3 regions of the Pseudomonas sp. LARHCG127 genome follow, and region 2 is predicted to be linked to each of the others. Evidence: predicted binding sites of a transcription regulator. Region 2 holds the regulator's gene; each other region holds the start of a gene.

Region 1 (7,365 bases), on a different contig from region 2:
GTCGATCAAGGGCTTTCGCAAAGCCATGAACGATGATGAAAAACCGACCGATCCGACGACCACCCAAGCCCAGCCCGGCCAACCGGCCCAACCGGTACACCCGCAGGCCACTCAGCCTGTGAATGCACCGAATACCATCGATGTGCAGGCCCAGAAAGTCGAAGAGCCCATTCGCAAAGACTCGTGAGCACTGACTAATGTTTGGGATCAGCTTCACTGAACTGCTGCTCGTCGGCCTCGTCGCCCTGTTGGTATTGGGCCCCGAGCGCCTGCCGGGCGCTGCGCGCACTGCCGGTCTGTGGATCGGGCGCCTGAAGCGCAGCTTCAATGCGATCAAACAGGAAGTTGAACGTGAAATCGGTGCCGACGATATCCGTCGGCAACTGCACAACGAACATATTCTGTCCCTGGAGCAGGAAGCGCGGAAAATCTTCACGCCGACCCAACAGGAACCGACGCCGGTCCAGCCCGTGGTCGAGCCGACGATGGCTTCCCAAACGCCAGAAAGCGGCGTGCCGGTGGCAGAACCGGCGCCAGCGACACCGACGGTAGCGGACACAGCCTCCACCGCTGCGCCTGCGCCTAACGACCCTACTTTGCCGCCGCGAGCCCCATGAGCGATATCCCCGAAAACGACCAGCCGATGCCGCTGGTATCGCACCTCACCGAGTTGCGCACCCGCCTGCTGCGTTGCGTCGCGGCGGTTTTCATCATCTTCGCCGGGCTGTTTTCCTTCACCCAGCAGATCTACACCTTCGTCTCCACGCCGCTGCGCCAGTACTTGCCGGTAGGGGCGACGATGATCGCCACCGACGTGTCGTCGCCGTTCCTGACGCCACTGAAGCTGACGATGATGGTCTCGCTGTTCCTGGCGATCCCGGTGATCCTGCACCAGATCTGGGGCTTCATCGCACCTGGCCTGTACAAGCATGAAAAACGCATCGCCGTGCCGCTGCTGGTGTCCAGCATCCTGCTGTTCTACACCGGCATGGCCTTCGCCTATTACCTGGTGTTCCCGCTGATCTTCAAGTTCTTCGCCGCCGCCACCCCGGCGGGCGTGGAAATGATGACGGACATCAGCAGCTACCTGGATTTCGTCATGACGCTGTTCTTCGCCTTCGGCGTGGCGTTCGAAATCCCGGTGGCGGTGGTGCTGCTGGTGTGGATCGGCGTGGTCGACGTCGCCTACCTGAAGAAGATCCGCCCCTACGTGATCATCGGCTGCTTCGTGGTCGGCATGATCCTGACCCCGCCGGACATTTTCTCCCAGACCCTGTTGGCCGTGCCGATGTGGCTACTGTTCGAGATCGGCATCCTGTTCGGTGGCCTGGTGCGCAAACGTCGGAAGGAAGACCCCGAGGACCAACCGGTCGATGACCATAACGATCAGCCGCCAGCGACCCAAGCGTGAACCTGCTGCTGCTCGAAGAGGCCGACTTCATCGGGCCTGACCGCGTCATCCTGAGCGATCGCCGGTTGACCCACATGCAGGAAGTCCACCGCAGCGCGGTCGGCGACAGCCTGCGTGTCGGGCGCATTGGCGGGTTGATGGGCTCGGCCCAGGTGCTGCGCCTGGAAGCTCGGGAAGCCGAACTGCAAGTGATCCTCGACCAGCCTCCACCGGCCAAGTTGCCCTTGACCCTGGTGTTGGCGCTGCCGCGTCCGAAAATGCTCCGGCGAGTGTTCCAGACCATCGCCACCATGGGCGTGCCGAGGGTGGTGCTGGTCAACAGCTATCGCGTGGAAAAGAGCTTTTGGCAGACGCCGTTCCTGGAGCCCGAGGCAATTCGGGAGCAACTGATCCTGGGGCTGGAGCAAGCCCGGGACAGCGTCCTGCCTGAAATCATCATTGAAAAGCGCTTCAAGCCCTTCGTTGAAGACCGCCTGCCGGCCCTTGTGGACGGGACCCTCGGGCTGGTCGGCCACCCGGGCAACCACCCGCCCTGCCCCCGGGCCCTGACGGAACCCGTCACCCTGGCAATTGGCCCCGAAGGCGGCTGGATCCCCTACGAGATCGATCTGCTGGGCAAGGCCGGCTTGCAACCGGTGCAGCTTGGGGAACGGATCCTGCGGGTGGAAACTGCCGTTACGGCCCTGCTCGCACGACTGTTCTGATCCCTTTGGTTTGCCACGCTATTCCAAAGGCATCTAACTCATTGCTCCTGCTCTCCTTTTCTGAGCCGATAGCGTTTTATACAACGCAATTCCGCCCTTCAAGGGAGTACCAGCATGATCCGATGGCTAGGTAACGTAGGCGTCAATCGCAAACTTGGCTTCGGTTTCGGCCTGGTGCTGTTCTTGACCGTGATGATCGCTTTCACCGGCTGGACCGGCCTGGGTAAAGTGATTGCCCACGGCGACACGCTGGGGCTCATCGCCAGCCTGAACGACCTGACCAAGGACCTGCGCTCCGCGCGTATGGATTACGACGCGACCCGCGGCGAGAAAGGCCCAGGTGACCTCAACGATCTCCTCGGTAAATTGGAACCTGGACTACAGGCTGCTCGCCAATCGATCAAGCAATCGGCCGATGTGGCGCTCATCGACAAACAACTGGCGGTTATTGCCGAGTACAGGACTGTCGTTGCCGAATTGGTCCGCGCCACAGTCAGTCGTGAGAATGCGCGCAGCAAGCTGGGCGCCAGCGCCGATAACACCGTGGCCCGAGTCGCCAGCGTTGAAAGCGCCATACGGCAAAGCGAGAACGCGGCTCAACTCGACAGCGTGGTGAGTCTGAGCAAGGCCATCCAGCAAGCCCGCTATCAGGTTCGCGGCTACACCTACAGCGGCCAGGCCGATGCCGAGCAGCCGGCCTTGGATGCCATCGATAACGCGCTGAAAGCGCTTGGCAGCCTGCCGGCCCAACTGCCCGCTGAACACGCCGCCAACCTGCAACAGGCCAGCGAGTCGTTCAAGGCCTATCGTGCCGCCGTCAGCCAGTTCCATGAAGCCCAGGCCGCCAGCGCTGCCGCCATCAAGCGCATGTCCGACTTGGGGGTTGTGCTACGCGGGGCCAGTAGGGACATCACGTTGTCCCAAACGGACGTGCGCGACCATGAGGCCGCCAGAGCCAACCTCTTCCTGATCTCGGCCGCTGCGTTGGCCCTGCTGTTCGGGGTGATCGCAGCCATGGTGATCACCCGGCAGATCGTCACTCCACTGGAGCAGACCCTCAAGGTCGCCGAACGCGTGGCGGCAGGCGATTTGACCCACAACCTAAGTTCCGAGCGCCGCGACGAACTGGGCCAACTGCAACGTGCCATGCAGAGCATGACCGTGGGCCTGCGGCAATTGATCGGTGGCATTTGCGACGGCGTCACGCAAATCGCCAGCGCCGCCGAACAGCTTTCGGCCGTCACCGAGCAGACCAGCGCCGGGGTCAATAGCCAGAAAGTGGAAACCGACCAGGTCGCCACCGCCATGCACGAAATGACCGCCACGGTGCAGGAAGTGGCGCGCAATGCCGAACAAGCGAGCGAAGCGACCGTCGCCGCGGACCAGCAGGCTCGCGAAGGCGAAAAGGTGGTTGGCGAAGCCATCGCCCAGATCGAGCGCCTGTCCAACGCTGTGGGCAATTCCACCGAAGCCATGGGCCACCTCAAACGCGAGAGCGACAAGATCGGCAGCGTCCTGGACGTGATCAAGTCCGTGGCCCAGCAAACCAACCTGCTGGCCCTCAACGCGGCCATCGAGGCGGCCCGGGCCGGTGAAGCCGGGCGTGGGTTCGCGGTGGTGGCCGACGAGGTACGCAGCCTGGCCCAGCGCACCCAGAAGTCCACCGAAGAGATCGAGCAACTGGTCCTAGGCCTGCAGACCGGAACCGAACAAGTCGCGTCCAGCCTGGACAACAGTCGCAACCTGACCGACAGCAGCGTCGAATTGACTCGCCGTGCCGGTAGCTCACTGGAAAACATCACCCGCACCGTTTCCGCGATCCAGTCGATGAACCAACAGATCGCCGCCGCGGCCGAGCAACAGAGCGCCGTGGCCGAGGAGATCAACCGCAGCGTCGTGAATGTTCGCGATGTCTCCGAACAGACGGCCGCTTCCAGTGAAGAAACCGCCGCTTCGAGCGCCGAACTGGCGCGGTTGGGGGCTCATTTGCAGACGCTGGTGGGGCGCTTCAAGGTCTGACCAAAGGGCAGGCACAAACCCTGTGTGGCGAGGGAGCTTGCTCCCGCTTGGCCGCGAAGCGGCCACCAACACTCTCCAGATTTACGACTGCTTCGCAGCCGAGCGGGAGCAAACTCCCTCGCCACGAAATCTTGGCAAATCCCTACAGATCCCACCGAAGCCGCCGATACAGTCCCCATAAAACCAAATCAGCGCTCCAAGGGAGTATCAGCATGTTCGGGTGGCTTGCCCAGGGTCTGGGAAATGTAAGCGTTAACCGCAAACTCGGCGCAGGCTTCGGCCTGGTGCTGCTCCTCACCTTGATGATTGCGTTCACCGGCTGGTCCGGCCTGGGCAATGTCATCAGCCGGGGCGACAAGCTGGGGTTCATTGCCAGTCTCAATGACTTGAGCAAGGACTTGAACCTGGCCAGCATCGACTACAACACCACGCGGGGCGAGAAAGGGCCACAACAGGTCAATGACCTACTTGGCAAACTCGAAGCCGGGCTGAAAACCGCTCGCGAGCTGATCGAACAGCCAGCCGATGTTGCATTGATCGACCAGCAACTGGCCGCCGTCGCCGAATACAAAAGCGCCTTCGCCCAGATGACCAGCGCCACCGTCAGCCGCGAAGATGCCCGCAGCAAGCTGGGCGCCAGCGCCGATAACACCGTGGCTCGCGTCGCCGAAGTGGAAAAAGCGCTGCTGCAAGGTGGCGACATCACCCAGTTCAACAGCATCGTGACCTTGAGCAAGGCCATCCAACAAGCGCGTTATCAGGTTCGCGGCTACACCTACAGCGGTAAAAGCGAGGCCCAACAACCGGCCATCGATGCAATCACCGATGTCTTGAAACTCTTGGCACGCTTGCCAGCGCAGTTGCCCGAAGAGCACGCCGACAAGCTCCAACAGGCCAGCGACTCGATGAACATCTATCGAGCGGCGGTCAGCCAGTTCCGCGATTCCCAACTTGATAACGGCGCCGCATTGCAGCGCATGAGTCAGCAGGGCCAGGTACTGATCGATTCCAGCCAGAAGCTCACCGTCTCCCAGACCGCCGTGCGTGACCACGACACCGCCCAGGCCAAGAGCGTCCTGATCGCAGCCGCTGCACTGGCGCTGCTGTTTGGCGTGATCGCCGCCCTGCTCATTACTCGGCAAATCGTCGGCCCGCTGGATGAGACCCTGAAGGTGGCAGAACGTGTCGCCGCAGGCGACCTGACCCACAACCTTACCTCCGAACGCCGCGACGAACTCGGCCAACTGCAACGCGCCATGCAACGCATGACCGTCGGCCTGCGGCAATTGATCGGTGGCATCGGTGAAGGGGTTACCCAGATCGCCAGCGCCGCTGAACAACTCTCAAGCGTGACCGAACAGACCAGCGCCGGGGTCAACAGCCAAAAAGTGGAAACCGATCAGGTCGCCACCGCCATGCACGAAATGACCGCCACGGTGCAGGAAGTGGCGCGCAACGCCGAGGAAGCTTCCGAAGCGGCCGTCGCCGCCGACCAGCAAGCCCGTGAAGGCGACAAGGTCGTTGGCGAAGCCATCGCCCAGATCGAGCGCCTGGCCAAGGAAGTAGGCAATTCCACCGCCGCCATGGGCGATTTGAAGCGTGAGAGCGACAAGATCGGCAGCGTCCTGGACGTGATCAAGTCCGTGGCCCAGCAGACCAACCTGCTGGCCCTCAACGCGGCCATCGAGGCAGCCCGTGCCGGTGAGGCCGGACGAGGCTTCGCCGTGGTGGCCGACGAGGTCCGTAGCCTGGCCCAGCGCACCCAGAAATCCACCGAAGAGATTGAAGAACTGATCGTGGGCCTGCAGACCGGTACCGAACAGGTCGCGACCATCATGGACAACAGCCGTAGCCTGACCGACAGCAGCGTCGAATTGACCCGTCGTGCGGGGAGCTCGCTGGAGAACATCACTCGGACGGTTTCGGCGATCCAGTCGATGAATCAGCAAATTGCCGCAGCGGCCGAGCAGCAGAGTGCGGTGGCTGAGGAGATCAACCGTAGTGTGCTGAATGTGCGTGATGTGTCGGAGCAGACGGCGTCGTCCAGTGAGGAGACGGCCGCTTCAAGTGCGGAATTGGCTCGGTTGGGCGTTCACTTGCAGACGCTGGTGGGGCGGTTCAAAGTTTAGAGACATTGGGGATTTTGTAACGAATGGCCGCTTAGCTGGTTTTCCAAACACATAGGCATGAAGCAGTGCATCAGTCCCTATTGGGGCTGAGAGCACTGCTCTACCGACAGTGATATTCGACATGCGCCGCAGCAGGTTTAATGTTTTTAAACATCCCGCCTACTTTAACTTTCAGACATAATTTATAACTGCCACATATCGTCAAATGATTGCAACCATCATAAAAATGACGAAAGCATCAGAAAAATCTATTGGACTTTTCTAGAGTTCACGACAGAATGGCACCTCCATTAACTATATGAAACATTCTTCACGGAAGAGGAATTATGGTCGCCTTTAACAAGCTTATACCTGAACTGATTGTGTCCGACATCAAGGCAAGCTCAAGTTTTTATTGCAAGCTCATTGGCTTCAGCGTTGAGTATGAAAGACCGAACGACGGTTTTATATTCATTTCCTATCACGGCAGCCAGTTAATGCTGGAGCAAGACGATCACAAAGAGTCGCCATGGCGTGTGGGCCCGCTACAAAAACCTTATGGACGCGGAATGAACCTCTCCATTGATTGTCCTGATGTCAGAGCGTTAGCGAAATCATTGATGGCTTCGGGATACAAGCTGCATAAACCGATAGAAGAATGCTGGTACAAAGAAAATGATTTGCTTCAAGGTCAAAGCAATTTTCTCATATTAGACCCAGATGGCTATTTACTTAGGTTTGCTCAAAACCTAGGCTCCAAATCCAGCCGCAACGAACTAATGTAAGCAAATGCTGGACTGGACACTCACTTTCTTGGAGAAAGTGAGTGTCCAGCCACCGGAATACCTCATATTGGGGCAATAAATCATCACGCCGCATGCGAACGTTTTAAAGCCATTCAAATGAAAGGCCATTGAACTTAACGCCCGCTGATACAATGAAGGGTTTTCACAGCCTGAAGAAAAATATTTTCAACAGTCACTTGCTCCTGTGCCGCCAGATGCGAAGTGACCATTATTTTTTTTGAGGGCAATGAGAGCAAACCATAGGGATCATCATGCTGGCCCTTGTTAGCCGCCCATTCGTTGTAGTAGCCATCGATAAAACAAAATGCATCCGCATT
Region 2 (7,365 bases):
CGCGAACTGGCCCTTGCCGTGAAGCTGGTCGAGCAGCGACTCGAACTCGGCATCGGTGATTTCGTCGCTGCCAGCCCCATTGCTGGCCGGTGCAGCCGGCGCAACCTGAGCGGCCGGCGCTTCGGCCTGGGCCTTGACGGCACTCAGGGAGTCCAGCAACTGTTCAAATTCGTTATCGGTGATGTCGCCCGATTCCTCGGCGACCGGTTCTTCAACCACCGCCTCGGCAACCGGCGCGGCTTCGTCAGCCGATTGCGGCTCGGCCAGGCGTGCCAGCGCGGCGAGCAGCTCGGGGGTGGCTGGGGTAATCGGCGAGCGCTCACGCACTTCGCTGAACATGCTGTTGACCGCATCCAGCGCTTCGAGCACCACGTCCATCAATTCCGAATCAACGCGACGCTCACCCTTGCGCAGGATGTCGAACACGTTCTCGGCAATGTGACAGCACTCCACCAGCTCGTTGAGCTGGAGGAAGCCGGCGCCTCCTTTTACAGTGTGGAAACCGCGAAAAATTGCATTGAGCAGATCCGCATCATCAGGTCGGCTTTCCAGCTCGACCAGCTGTTCGGACAGTTGCTCTAGAATCTCGCCGGCCTCAACCAGGAAATCCTGAAGGATCTCTTCATCGGCGCCGAAGCTCATTAATGGCTGCTCCTAAAATAGGGCTAAATCAAAATCCAAGGCTGGACAGCAAATCGTCCACATCGTCCTGACCGGACATAACGTCTTCTCTTTTATCGGCATGAATTTGCGGACCTTCACCCTGAGAGAGATGTTTTTGTGGATCTTTTTCGGCAAGCATCGCTTCACGGTCGTGTTCGATGCCTGCAAAGCGGTCGACCTGGCTAGCCATCAGCACCAGTTTGAGCAGGTTGCTTTCCACTTCGGTGACCAGTTGGGTCACACGCTTGATCACCTGGCCGGTCAGGTCTTGATAGTCCTGGGCCAGCAGAATGTCGTTGAGGTTGCTGGCCACGGCGCGGTTTTCGCTGCTGCTGCGCGTCAGGAAACCGTCGACCCGACGGGCCAGCTCCCGAAATTCTTCAGCACCGACTTCGCGACGCATGAACCGGCCCCAGTCGGTGCTCAAGGCCTGGGCCTCTTCACTCAGGCCATTGACCAGCGGCGTAGCGCTTTCCACCAGGTCCATGGTGCGGTTGGCCGCCGCCTCGGTCAGCTTGACCACATAGCCCAGGCGCTCGGTGGCGTCGGTGATCTGCGAGACTTCCTCGGCCTGCGGCATGTGCGGGTCGATCTGGAAATTGACAATCGCGCTGTGCAGTTCACGCGTGAGCTTGCCCACTTCCTGATACAGACCACGGTCACGGGTCTGGTTGAGCTCATGGATCATTTGAACCGCATCGCCAAAGCGACCTTTTTCAAGGCTGTCGACCAGTTCGCGGGCATGTTTTTTCAGGGTCGATTCGAAATCGCCCATTGAAGATTCGTTGTCCATAGCTCCCCCGTGGCGCCGTTAACCGATGCGTTCGAAGATTTTTTCGATCTTCTCTTTCAACGCCTGGGCCGTGAAGGGCTTGACCACATAGCCGTTTACACCGGCCTGGGCCGCTTCGATGATCTGCTCGCGCTTGGCTTCGGCAGTCACCATCAGCACCGGGAGGTGCTTGAGTTTTTCGTCGGCGCGCACATGGCGCAGCAAGTCGATACCGGTCATGCCGGGCATGTTCCAGTCAGTCACCAGAAAGTCGATGCTCCCGCTGTTGAGGACCGGAATGGCTGTGACGCCATCATCCGCCTCGACCGTGTTGGTGAACCCAAGGTCACGCAACAGGTTTTTTATGATCCGCCGCATCGTTGAGAAGTCATCAACGATGAGGATTTTCATGTTCTTGTCCAATTCGACCTCCAAGCAGTCTTAAACGCGCCCAGCACCTGGACGCGCCATTTCAATCAATTCCGGCACAACACTCGACAACGGTCTGGAGCACAACGGATGGAAACTGACCCGGCAACGCCATGCCAGTCCCGCTCGCAGTGTCCCCACACTGCCTGTCAGCGCGCTCGCCACTCCCCCAAACGGCCCCGCAAGCGGGCCGCGCACTGGCTGTGTAACTGGCTGACCCGAGATTCGCTGACCCCCAGGACCTCACCGATTTCCTTGAGGTTCAGCTCTTCGTCGTAGTACAGCGCCAAGACCAGTCGCTCACGTTCCGGCAAATTGGCAATCGCATCCGCCAGCGCGCTCTGGAAACGTTCATCTTCCAGGTCACGTGACGGCTCCATGTGAGCACTCGCGTTATCCTCATGCAGCCCTTCGTGCTCGCCGTCCTGCAAGAGGTCGTCGAAGCTGAACAGGCGACTGCCCAAGGTATCGTTCAAAATCCCGTAATAATCATCGAGACTCAACTGGAGTTCGGCCGCAACCTCGTGATCTTTAGCGTCACGCCCAGTTTTAGCTTCGATTGCCCGAATCGCGTCACTGACCATGCGGGTATTGCGGTGCACCGAACGCGGCGCCCAATCGCCCTTGCGGACTTCATCGAGCATCGCCCCGCGAATGCGAATACCGGCATAGGTCTCGAAACTGGCGCCCTTGCTGGCGTCGTATTTGTTCGACACTTCAAGCAGGCCGATCATGCCGGCCTGGATCAAGTCCTCGACCTGGACACTGGCTGGCAACCGCGCCAGCAAGTGATAGGCGATACGCTTGACCAGTGGCGCATAACGCTCGATCAATTCGTATTGGGCGTCCCGTGCCGATTTTTTGTAGAGATGGTTGTAACCGCTGGCTGTCATAACACGGGCCCTGCTGTTTGTTGCACAAGACGCTCGACGAAAAACTCCAGATGCCCGCGGGGGTTGGCCGGCAGTGGCCAGGTATCGACCTTCTGGGCGATCGCCTTGAACGCCAGCGCGCATTTGGAACGTGGAAAGGCTTCATAAACGGCACGTTGCTTCTGGACGGCCTTGCGCACGCTTTCGTCGTAAGGCACTGCACCGACGTATTGTAGGGCGACGTCCAGGAAGCGATCGGTGACCTTCGTCAATTTGGCGAACAGGTTGCGTCCTTCCTGCGGGCTCTGGGCCATGTTGGCCAGGACGCGGAAGCGGTTCATGCCATAGTCGCGGTTAAGCAGTTTGATCAGGGCATAGGCGTCGGTGATGGACGTCGGTTCGTCGCAGACCACCAGCAGCACTTCCTGGGCGGCGCGCACGAAACTGACGACCGAGTCGCCGATGCCGGCCGCGGTGTCGATCACCAGCACATCGAGGTTGTCGCCGATGTCGCTGAACGCCTGGATCAGGCCCGCGTGCTGCGCCGGGGTCAGGTGAACCATGCTCTGGGTGCCGGAGGCAGCCGGCACGATGCGAATCCCGCCCGGCCCCTGCAACAGCACGTCGCGCAGTTCGCAACGGCCTTCGATCACGTCCGCCAGGGTGCGTTTGGGGGTAAGCCCCAACAACACGTCGACGTTCGCCAGGCCCAGGTCGGCGTCCAGCAGCATGACCCGTCGGCCAAGCTCTGCCAGAGCCAGGGACAAGTTCACTGACACGTTAGTCTTCCCGACGCCACCTTTGCCGCCGGTCACCGCGATCACCTGTACGGGATGCATGCTGCCCATGTTCGTTCTTTACCTTGTCTTCTTAGACGGAGGCCACATTACTGGCTGCGCGTTCGCATACGGAACAATGCATGGCAGACCATCGATGTAGGTACAAAAAATATTCATGATTACCTCAGCCGACCTGCTTGGTCGGGCTGTGGTAGATGTCAGCGAACATGTCAGCCATGGCTTCCTCGCTGGGTTCTTCCTGCATTTGCACACTTACGGCACGACTGACCAATTGATGACGGCGCGGCAGATGCAAATCATCCGGGATCCGCGGCCCATCGGTCAGGTAGGCCACCGGCAGTTCATGACCGATCGCCAGGCTCAACACCTCGCCCAGGCTTGCCGTTTCGTCCAGCTTAGTCAGGATGCAGCCGGCCAGCCCGCAGCGTTTGTAGCTGTGATATGCGGCGGTTAGAACCTGTTTTTGGCTGGTGGTTGCCAACACGAGATAATTTTTTGACTTGATACCGCGTCCGGCCAGGCTTTCGAGCTGCATGCGCAGGGCCGGATCGCTGGCTTGCAGGCCGGCGGTATCGATCAGCACGACGCGTTTGCGCAGCAGCGGCTCCAGCGCCTGGGCCAGGGATTGGCCCGGATCCACATGGGTCACCGACACATTGAGGATGCGGCCCAGGGTCTTGAGTTGTTCCTGGGCACCGATACGGAAACTGTCCATGCTTACCAGGGCGATGCTCTGGGCGCCGTACTTGAGTACATAACGGGCGGCGAGCTTGGCCAGGGTGGTGGTCTTGCCCATGCCGGCAGGACCGACCATGGCAATGACCCCGCCCTCTTCCAGCGGCTCGACTTCCGGCGTGGCAATCATGCGTGCCAGGTGCGCCAGCAACATGCGCCAGGCTTGGCGCGGCTCTTCGATACCATTGATCAGCGCCAGCAGGTCGCGGGACAACGGGCCGGACAGGCCGATGCGTTGCAGGCGACGCCACAGGTTGGCCTGGGCCGGACGGCTGCCTTGCAGCTGGTTCCAGGCCAGGGAGCCGAGCTGGACTTCCATCAGCTCGCGCAGGCTGTTGAGTTCGAAGCGCATCGAGTCCAGGGCGCGCGGGTCAAGCCCACGGGCTGGCGCGGCAGGTGCCGGCTCTGGACGACGCGGTTCGGCCTGGACCTGTTCCATCAGCGGTTCGGCGGCGGTCAACGGCAGGCCGGCGGTCAGCGGTTGACCGGCGAACAATTGACGATTGATGCCCGGCGCACCTTCGCCTTCGCTGCTGCGCAGGCTCAGTTCGGCCTGGGCGCTGGCGATGCGCGATTGAGTCTTGCGCAGCTCATCTTCAAGTTCCATGTTCGGAACCCGTGGCGCCAGCGCCGACAATTTGTAATCCAGGGCCGCCGTCAGCTCGACACCGCCGGCGATACGACGGTTGCCAATGATGGCTGCTTCAGCGCCCAGCTCGTCACGAACCAGTTTCATGGCCTGACGCATGTCTGCGGCGAAAAAACGCTTCACTTGCATAAACCACTACCTCAGCCGTTGGGCCCTACTGTCGCAACGATGGTCACTTGCTTGTTGTCCGGTATTTCCTGGTACGCCAGCACATGCAGCCCCGGGACCGCGAGGCGTCCGAATCGCGAGAGCATCGCGCGAATCGGACCGGCCACCAGCAGGATCACCGGTTGGCCTTGCATCTCTTGCCGCTGGGCTGCCTCGATCAGCGAACGCTGCAGCTTCTCGGCCATGCTTGGCTCCAGCAGAACACCCTCTTCCGAGCCTTGTCCTGCCTTCTGCAGACTATTGAGCAATATCTGTTCCAACCTTGGCTCCAAGGTGATAACAGGCAGCTCAGACTCAGTGCCTACAATGCTTTGGACGATTGCACGGGATACGCCGACCCGAACCGCGGCCACCAAGGCGGCGGTATCTTGACTCTTGGACGCGTTGTTGGCGATGGCTTCGGCAATACTGCGTATGTCGCGCACGGGCACTTGTTCGGCCAACAACGCTTGCAGCACCTTGAGCAACTGCGACAACGAAACCACGCCCGGCACCAACTCTTCAGCCAGCTTCGGCGAGCCTTTGGCCAGTACTTGCAGGAGTTGCTGGACTTCTTCGTGGCCAATCAACTCGCTGGAGTGCTTGTACAGAATCTGGTTCAAGTGGGTCGCCACCACGGTACTGGCGTCCACCACGGTGTAGCCGAGGGACTGGGCCTGGGCCCGCTGACTGATTTCGATCCACACCGCCTCCAGGCCAAAAGCCGGATCCTTGGCGGTGATGCCGTTGAGGCTGCCGTAGACCTGGCCAGGGTTGATCGCCAGCTCGCGGTCGGGGTAGATCTCGGCTTCGGCCAGGATCACGCCCATCAGTGTCAGACGATAGGCGCTCGGCGCCAGGTCGAGGTTGTCGCGGATGTGCACAGTGGGCATCAAGAAGCCCAGGTCCTGGGAGAGCTTCTTGCGCACCCCCTTGATCCGCGCCAGCAACTGACCACCCTGGTTGCGGTCGACCAAAGGAATCAGGCGATAACCGACTTCCAGGCCGATCATGTCGATGGGCGTCACGTCATCCCAGCCCAGTTCCTTGGTTTCCATGGCGCGGGCCGGCGACGGCAGCAGTTCCTGCTGGCGCTTGACCTCTTGCAGGGCCTGGACTTTCTGCACGTTCTGCTTCTTCCAGAACAGGTAGGCACCGCCAGCTGCCAGGGCCGCCATGCTCAGGAAGGAAAAATGCGGCATGCCAGGCACCAGGCCCATCACCGCCATCAGGCCGGCGGCAACAGCCAGGGCCTTGGGCGAGGCGAACATCTGCCGGTTGATCTGCTTGCCCATGTCCTCGGAGCCCGAAGCGCGGGTCACCATGATCGCGGCGGCTGTGGATAACAGCAGTGATGGCAATTGCGCCACCAAACCGTCACCGATGGTCAACAAGGCGTATACCTTGCCGGCATCGCCGAAGGTCATGCCATGCTGGAAGATGCCGACGGCCATGCCGCCGATCAGGTTGATGAACAGAATCAACAGGCCGGCGATGGCGTCACCGCGCACGAATTTACTGGCACCGTCCATGGAGCCGTAGAACTCGGCTTCCTGGGCCACTTCCAGGCGGCGCAGCTTGGCCTGGCTCTGGTCGATCAGGCCGGCGTTGAGGTCGGCGTCGATCGCCATCTGTTTGCCGGGCATCGCATCGAGGGTGAAACGCGCGCTTACCTCGGAAATCCGCCCGGCGCCCTTGGTCACCACGACGAAGTTGATGATCATCAGGATGGCGAAGACCACGATACCGACCACGTAGTTACCGCCGATCACCACTTCGCCAAAGGCCTGGATCACCTTACCGGCGGCGGCGTGGCCTTCTTGGCCATGAATCATCACCACCCGGGTGGACGCCACGTTCAGCGCCAGGCGCAACAGCGTGGCCACCAGCAGGATGGTCGGGAACACCGCGAAATCCAGCGGCCGCAGGGCGTAGACGCACACCAGCAGCACCACGATCGACAGGGCGATGTTGAACGTGAAGAACACGTCCAGCAGGAACGGCGGCACCGGCAGCATCATCATGGCGAGCATGACCAGCAGCAACAGCGGCACGCCCAGATTACCCCGGCTGAGGTCTACGACATTGCTGCGTGCAGAGCTGAGTAACTGAGAGCGATCCACCAATATTCCCCGTTCCTGTGAAGCAAACTTTTGACGCCCGGAGGGGGCGCAGGCGGGGTATTGCAAGAAGCCTTCCAACTTTTGCCGGAGGCGGGAATAGAGCGGCTGACGCACATTCAACTTTGTGGGAGCGAGCCTGCTCGCGATGGCGATTTGTCAGTCAATATCTGTATCG
Region 3 (7,365 bases), on a different contig from region 2:
GGATCTTGTTGAGATGCTGGATGACTGTAATGTCGCCTTTCATGATGAGGCCTGCCCTGTAATAGCTGTGTATAGGGCGGAGTTTGAGCCGCGTATTTACCAGTGTCAAACCTAAGTTATTGAATAATAAATGAAAATTAATCGGAATAAGAATGTTTGTGTTCCGCGTCTGGACGCTAACTATTTGATTTTCAGGCATAAAAAAACCGGACACTAAGTCCGGTTCCTTGAAAAGCTGTGTTTACGCGGCAGTAAATTCTACCGGGTAAGGGATCGAGGCCTGTGCCGTTTGCACCTTGGCGAGGGTTTCACGCACCACTTCCTTGGCCAGGCAGGCACATTTGCCGCATTGGCTGGCTACGCCGGTGGCCTGGCGGACTTCGCGATAGCTGCAGCAACCTTCATAAATCGCTTCGCGGATTTGCCCGTCGGTGACGCCAGTGCAGAGGCATACATACATAAGTGAGAACCGTCGCTGGTTGTGACTCAATTGAGACGGATCTTAATGTTAACGAGAATGATTGTCAAAGTGGTTTCTCAAGGACTTTCACCCAGGTGACGTCAGGCTGACGAACGGTTTTATCCAGCGCGACGAAAGCGGCCCGCAGCGGGGCGGCGATTTTTCGATACCACAAAAAACCGTTGAAGACAGTCCAAATGCGCGGTGTATGATGGTCGGCCCTTGTAAGCGGGTTCGTGTCACAGGGCTGTCGCCTGAGGGTGGCAGGCTGGCCCGGACCTTGTTTTCACGCTATTACATCAGGAGATATCCCATGAGCGTACTCGTAGGCAAACAAGCCCCGGACTTTACCGTTCCAGCCGTCCTCGGCAACGGCGAAATCGTCGACAGCTTCACCCTGTCCTCGGCCATCAAAGGCAAATACGGCCTGGTGTTCTTCTATCCGCTGGACTTCACTTTCGTCTGCCCATCCGAGCTGATCGCACTGGATCACCGCATGGACGATTTCAAGGCGCGCAACGTTGAAGTGGTCGCTGTTTCGATCGACTCGCACTTCACCCATAACGCCTGGCGCAACACCCCGATCAACAATGGCGGTATCGGCCAGGTGAAATACACCATGGCTGCCGACATGAAGCACGAAATCGCCAAGGCCTATGACGTTGAGTCCGAAGGCGGCGTGGCTTTCCGTGGTGCGTTCCTGATCGACGACAAGGGTGTCGTCCGTTCGCAGATCATCAACGACCTGCCGCTGGGCCGTAACATGGAAGAGCTGATCCGTCTGGTCGACGCGCTGCAATTCCACGAAGAGCACGGCGAAGTCTGCCCGGCCAACTGGAAAAAAGGCGACAAGGGCATGACCGCATCGCCTGAAGGCGTTGCCGCTTACCTGGGCGAGCACAGCGACAAGCTGTAAGCGCACCCAGGCATAAAAAAACCGGCCCTCGATGGGCCGGTTTTTTATGGGCAGTGCAAACCGAATGATCGGCAGAGACGCAGAATCTTTGGCTCTGGACCCTGTGGCGAGGGAGCTTGCTCCCGCTTGAGTGCGAAGCGCTCACAAAATATTTGGGGCGGCTACGCCACCCAGCGGGAGCAAGCTCCCTCGCCACAAGAGCCACAAGAGCCACAAGAGCCACAAGAGCTGGATCTGGCGCCGATGTCAGTCGTCGAAATCCTGCCAGCCACCCATCTCTTTCCACCGGTTGACGATGCCGCAGAACAGCTCGGCGGTCTTCTCGGTGTCGTAGCGGGCCGAGTGGGCCTCGCGGCCATCGAAGTCGATGTCGGCTGCCTGGCAGGCCTTGGCCAAGACAGTCTGGCCGTACGCCAGGCCCGCCAAGGTCGCGGTGTCGAAGCTGGAGAATGGGTGGAACGGGTTGCGCTTCATGTCCAGGCGCGCGACGGCGGCGTTGAGGAAGCCCAGGTCGAAGCTGCTGTTGTGGCCGACCAGGATCGCTCGCTTGCAACCGTTGGCTTTCAGCGCCTTGCGTACGCCACGGAAGATGTCGGTCAGGGCTGTTTCTTCGCTGACCGCCATGCGCAGCGGGTGATCGAGCTTGATCCCGGTGAACTCCAGGGCCGCCGCTTCGACGTTGGCGCCTTCGAACGGTTCGACGCGGAAGAAGTAGGTGTGATCAGGGAACACAAAGCCTTTTTCGTCCATGCCGATGGTGGTCGCGGCGATTTCCAGCAGGGCGTCGGTGGCGGAATTGAAACCACCGGTTTCGACATCGACGACGACCGGCAGATAACCACGGAACCGCGCGGCCATGGGGTGACGGGCGCCGCCCGAACCACCGTTGCCGTCCAGCTCGTCGTCGAAATGATCTTCACTCACGCGTTTTCCTCCAGCAGGCGCCAGCGCAGTTTTTCACCGGCGCGCAGCGGGATGACGGTCTGCTCGCCGAAGGGCAGGCTGACAGGGGCGGTCCATTCGTCACGGACCAGGGTAATACGATCGGTGTTCACCGGCAGGCCGTAGAACCGCGGACCGTGCAGGCTGGCAAAGCCTTCGAGCTTGTCCAGCGCGTTGCGCTGTTCGAACGCCTCGGCGTACATCTCGATGGCGGCATAGGCGGTGTAGCAGCCGGCGCAACCGCAGGCCGCTTCCTTGGCGTGCTGGGCGTGGGGGGCCGAGTCGGTGCCGAGGAAAAACTTGGCGCTGCCGCTGGTGGCGGCGTCCAGCAAGGCTTCCTGGTGGGTATTGCGCTTGAGGATCGGCAGGCAATAGAAGTGCGGCCGGATCCCGCCCACCAGCATGTGGTTGCGGTTGTACAGCAGGTGATGGGCAGTAATGGTCGCGCCGACGTTGGCCGGTGCCTCGTTGACGAACTGCACGGCATCGCCGGTGGTGATGTGTTCGAACACCACCTTTAGGGTCGGGAAACGCTCCACGACGCGACGCATGTGCTCGTCGATGAAGATCTTCTCGCGGTCGAACACGTCGACGTCGCCCCGGGTGACTTCACCATGGATCAACAGCGGCATGCCGACTTCGGCCATGGCCTCCAGCGCCGGGAAGATCTTGTCGATGCTGGTGACGCCGGAATCGGAGTTGGTGGTCGCGCCGGCGGGGTACAGCTTGGCGGCGTGGACAAAACCGCAGGCCTTGGCGTCGCGAATCTCTTCGGGCTGGGTGCGGTCGGTAAGGTAAAGCACCATCAGCGGTTCGAAGCGGCTGCCAACCGGGCGCGCGGCGAGGATACGCTGGCGATAGTCATCGGCCTCGGCGGCGTTGCGCACGGGCGGAACCAGGTTAGGCATGATGATTGCGCGCCCGAAGGTGCGCGCGACATCGGCGACGGTATGGGTCAACACAGCACCATCGCGAAGATGAATATGCCAGTCGTCGGGACGCAGCAGGGTCAGGCGGTCGGACATTGGGGGGCTTCCAGGCGGGTCAAACTCTGGGGAATGCTACCGGAAAAGACCGATTCAGGCACCCGCTATCAAGTTCTGCCACAACTTACCGATAGCTCCTACAGGTGTGCCACGAATCCGTGCAGTACCCCGGACAGGCGTCATGCCCTCAAGCAGGCGTCGATCTTTGTATAAAAGTCAGTGGAGCCTCCCGTGCGCCAGCGTTATCTAGCCTTGCTCAGTGTGTTTGCCAGCCTTCCCGCCATGGCGCTCACTTTCCAGACCCGTCTGGAGAGCATCGAGTGGACGGTCGAAGGCGACAAGTTCGAGTGCCGGCTGAGCCAGCCGATCACCGATTTTGGCAGCGGCGAATTCGTGCGCAAGGCGGGGGAGCAGGCCACGTTCCGCCTCAAGGCTTATAACCCGATGCTCGGTGGTGGCTCCGCAACGTTGCTCGCGGCCGCGGCGCCCTGGCAGCCAGGACGGGGCGATATCAACCTGGGCTCGGTCAGGATCGGCAGTGGCGATGTGCTGTTCGACAGTTCCCAGGTGCAGGCAGGCCGGCTGATCAGCGGATTGATGGAAGGTCGCAGCCCCGTGGTTCGACGCAACACCGAGGATGGGCGCGTTTCCGAAGTCCGGCTGCTGCCCGTGCGCTTCAACAAGGCGTTCAACGATTACCAGGGCTGCGTGGCGAAACTGTTGCCGAAGAACTTCGAACAGATCAAGCAAACCCAGATTGGTTTCCCCGGCGAGGGGGTTGAGCTGGACGCTCGGGCCAAGGCTCAGTTGCAGGTCATGCTCGACTTCATCAAGGCCGACCCGAGCGTCAATCATGTCGAGCTTGATGGCCATTCCGACAACAGTGGCAACCGCCTGACCAACCGTGAGCTTTCGCGCCGTCGGGCCCTGGCGGTTCAGGACTTCTTCAAGGCCAACGGCTTCCAGGAATCGCAGTTCACCGTGCGCTTCCACGGCGAGCGTTATCCGCTGGTCGCCAATACCAATGCCGCCAATCGGGCCAAGAACCGTCGTGTCGTCGTAAAACTGGAGCGGGTGGCAGCCACCCAGGCTCCGGCGCCACAACCGGCAACACCAGCGGCAACGCCTGCATCGCCTGCCGTGGCACCCGCTGCTGCGCCGGGCAAGACGCCGACGCCGGTTGTCCCGGCCAAGTCGGCTGCGCCTGCCGCGACGACTGCGCGCACTTCCTGATCCCGCGCGGATCGTCGCGCAGTCGACATAATCTGTCGCTTCGTCGTCATAAGCTGTCGCGCCTCTGTAAATTATCCGCGCTGGACGTTAGACTTCCCGGCTTTCCGTACAACCCGTGGAGTGATGGCATGGCGGACGTAAACAAGGTCGTTCTGGCGTATTCCGGCGGCCTGGACACTTCGGTGATCCTCAAGTGGCTGCAGGACACATATAACTGCGAAGTGGTGACCTTCACCGCTGACCTGGGGCAGGGCGAAGAAGTCGAGCCTGCACGCGCCAAGGCCCAGGCCATGGGCGTCAAAGAGATCTACATCGATGACCTGCGCGAAGAGTTCGTCCGCGACTTCGTGTTCCCGATGTTCCGCGCCAACACCGTTTACGAAGGCGAGTACCTGCTGGGTACGTCCATCGCCCGTCCGTTGATCGCCAAGCGCCTGATCGAAATCGCCAACGAAACCGGCGCCGACGCCATTTCCCACGGCGCCACCGGCAAAGGCAACGACCAGGTGCGTTTCGAACTGGGCGCCTATGCCCTCAAGCCGGGCGTGAAAGTCATTGCACCGTGGCGTGAATGGGACCTGCTGTCTCGCGAAAAACTGATGGACTACGCCGAGAAGCACGCGATCCCGATCGAGCGCCACGGTAAGAAAAAGTCTCCGTACTCGATGGACGCCAACCTGCTGCACATCTCCTATGAAGGCGGCGTGCTGGAAGACACCTGGACCGAGCACGAAGAAGACATGTGGCGTTGGACCGTCTCCCCGGAGAAGGCCCCAGATACCCCGCAGTACCTGGAACTGACCTATCGCAACGGCGATATCGTCGCACTGGACGGCGTGGAAATGAGCCCGGCCACCGTGCTGGCGACCCTGAACCGCATTGGCGGCGAACACGGCATCGGTCGCCTGGACATCGTCGAGAACCGTTATGTCGGCATGAAGTCCCGCGGCTGCTACGAAACCCCGGGCGGCACCATCATGCTGCGCGCCCACCGGGCGATCGAATCGATCACCCTGGACCGCGAAGTGGCCCACCTCAAGGATGAGTTGATGCCCAAGTACGCCAGCCTGATCTACACCGGCTACTGGTGGAGCCCTGAGCGTCTGATGCTGCAACAGATGATCGACGCTTCCCAGACCAACGTGAACGGCGTGGTACGCCTGAAGCTGTACAAGGGCAACGTGATCGTGACCGGGCGCAAGTCCGACGACTCGCTGTTCGATGCCAACATCGCGACCTTCGAAGAGGACGGTGGCGCCTACAACCAGGCCGACGCAGCCGGCTTCATCAAGCTCAACGCACTGCGCATGCGCATCGCAGCGAACAAGGGTCGCAAGCTGTTCTGACCTTGGTTATCCAAAAAACGGCCTGCCTTGAGCAGGCCGTTTTTTTTGTCCTCTTTTTTGTGCATGCCGCAGGTTCGTACCCGATGGCTCATTTATCCTGCCCGTGGGCTGCAAGATCTGTCTGGTTGTAGATGACGTACACGATGATGCCGGCGTGCCTTAAATGCTCCGATCGACAGGTCTCGATCAAGCGCTGGGATTGGCTGCATAAGGTACACAGGGTGTCCGGCGATTCACGGCTGTTTCGATGCAGGCCTATCAGCAGCAGTTGCTCCTTGCCCGTCTGGCGCAGCATTCGTTTACGCCGACCGGTCGTGTCATCCATGGTCTTTATAAAGTGTTTGCTCTTGCGAAAATCCGAAGGTGAATACAAGGAGCGGTAATTGAAGTTGAGCGTGATGAAAAAAAGCAACAATAGATAAAACGGGAAGCTGATCAGGAACCAGAGGTAATACTCGCGATCCTGATCATCCAGGAACGGCAGCGAAATCGCCGCGGAAGTTTCGGATAAAGTTGCGAATATGGCGATAAGGGTCATGGGGTTGGTGATGGTTTTCAAAGGTTTGTTCATGGTTAATGCTCATGGAATATTCATGCTCGGTGAGTAAAGTGAAAAAAGTGTTTTGTGATAATAAGGTGTCACGATAACAGTCAGGGGTGCTGGTATTTAATATCACGTGCCTGAGCGTCTTTTATATATGAATTCCTGTTGCTGAAGTGAGGCGCGGCAGTTTTAACAGCAAACAATTCAGTTACTCTTTATGAATAAAGAGCTTTCAGGCGGTCGGTCCGTGGCGGGCATGGCGGTGAAAGAGCGCATTATTCGTGGGGGGGGGCCGGAGTCTTGGTGAGGTCGATCTTTCTCTGAAAAAAATTCAGGACACATTTTTCCTGCCAGGATTTGTAGGAATTTTCTGTATAGCTTGTAGGTTCTGTCTCTCGGTGCGAGCGGTCAGGGGGGGGCAGCATGCCAAGGTAGAAATGACTAGGCTATTGTGCGTGCTCTAAAAATTCGAACAGCGAAGTTGGATTTGCCCATGAATAAAGTGCTGATCGTGGATGATCATCCCGTCATTCGTCTTGCTGTACGTTTGCTGATGGAGCGTCATGGATATGAGGTCGTTGCCGAAACCGACAACGGCGTCGATGCGCTACAACTTGCTCGTGAACTTATGCCCGACATCGTCATTCTTGATATCGGCATTCCGAAGCTGGACGGGCTGGAGGTTATTGCCCGTTTGGCGGCCATTCCTTCATCAATGAAAGTGTTGGTGCTGACTTCCCAGGCGCCTGGACATTTTTCGATGCGCTGCATGCAAACGGGGGCGGCCGGGTATGTCTGCAAGCAACAGGACCTTACTGAGTTATTAAGTGCAATAAAGGCAGTGCTGTCAGGTTATAGTTACTTCCCCAACCAGGCACTGCACACGGTGCGATCGAGCCTGGGTAATGCCAGTGAGTCCGATATGGTTGATCGGTTAT

The links. Region 2 encodes FliA, which starts transcription of late flagellar genes. Its sites were predicted from a motif close to CTAAAGTTTNNNNNNNNNNNGCCGNTAA; they were not measured.
Region 1: the regulator FliA is predicted to act here: its motif matches at 4,277-4,304, upstream of ACIPQ1_RS18005 (methyl-accepting chemotaxis protein).
Region 3: the regulator FliA is predicted to act here: its motif matches at 3,411-3,438, upstream of ACIPQ1_RS14115 (flagellar protein MotY).

The regions. Positions count from the first base shown of each region.
Region 1 is NZ_JBIXJT010000010.1:50,767-58,131, reverse strand. It holds gene ACIPQ1_RS18030 (twin-arginine translocase TatA/TatE family subunit) at 1-187, shown strand, start outside; gene tatB (Sec-independent protein translocase protein TatB) at 198-617, shown strand; gene tatC (twin-arginine translocase subunit TatC) at 614-1,411, shown strand; gene ACIPQ1_RS18015 (16S rRNA (uracil(1498)-N(3))-methyltransferase) at 1,408-2,115, shown strand; gene ACIPQ1_RS18010 (methyl-accepting chemotaxis protein) at 2,230-4,134, shown strand; gene ACIPQ1_RS18005 (methyl-accepting chemotaxis protein) at 4,347-6,263, shown strand; gene ACIPQ1_RS18000 (bleomycin resistance protein) at 6,590-7,027, shown strand; gene ACIPQ1_RS17995 (NAD(P)-dependent oxidoreductase) at 7,162-7,365, opposite strand, start outside.
Region 2 is NZ_JBIXJT010000011.1:22,375-29,739, forward strand. It holds gene ACIPQ1_RS19005 (chemotaxis protein CheA) at 1-642, opposite strand, end outside; gene ACIPQ1_RS19010 (protein phosphatase CheZ) at 671-1,456, opposite strand; gene ACIPQ1_RS19015 (chemotaxis response regulator CheY) at 1,475-1,846, opposite strand; gene fliA (RNA polymerase sigma factor FliA) at 2,014-2,757, opposite strand; gene fleN (flagellar synthesis regulator FleN) at 2,754-3,584, opposite strand; gene flhF (flagellar biosynthesis protein FlhF) at 3,700-5,049, opposite strand; gene flhA (flagellar biosynthesis protein FlhA) at 5,061-7,190, opposite strand.
Region 3 is NZ_JBIXJT010000007.1:160,226-167,590, forward strand. It holds gene bfr (bacterioferritin) at 1-43, opposite strand, end outside; gene ACIPQ1_RS14095 (bacterioferritin-associated ferredoxin) at 242-460, opposite strand; gene ACIPQ1_RS14100 (peroxiredoxin) at 774-1,376, shown strand; gene rnt (ribonuclease T) at 1,623-2,300, opposite strand; gene pyrC (dihydroorotase) at 2,297-3,343, opposite strand; gene ACIPQ1_RS14115 (flagellar protein MotY) at 3,536-4,537, shown strand; gene ACIPQ1_RS14120 (argininosuccinate synthase) at 4,666-5,883, shown strand; partial or broken gene ACIPQ1_RS14125 (hypothetical protein) at 6,200-6,454, opposite strand; gene ACIPQ1_RS14130 (response regulator transcription factor) at 6,921-7,365, shown strand, end outside.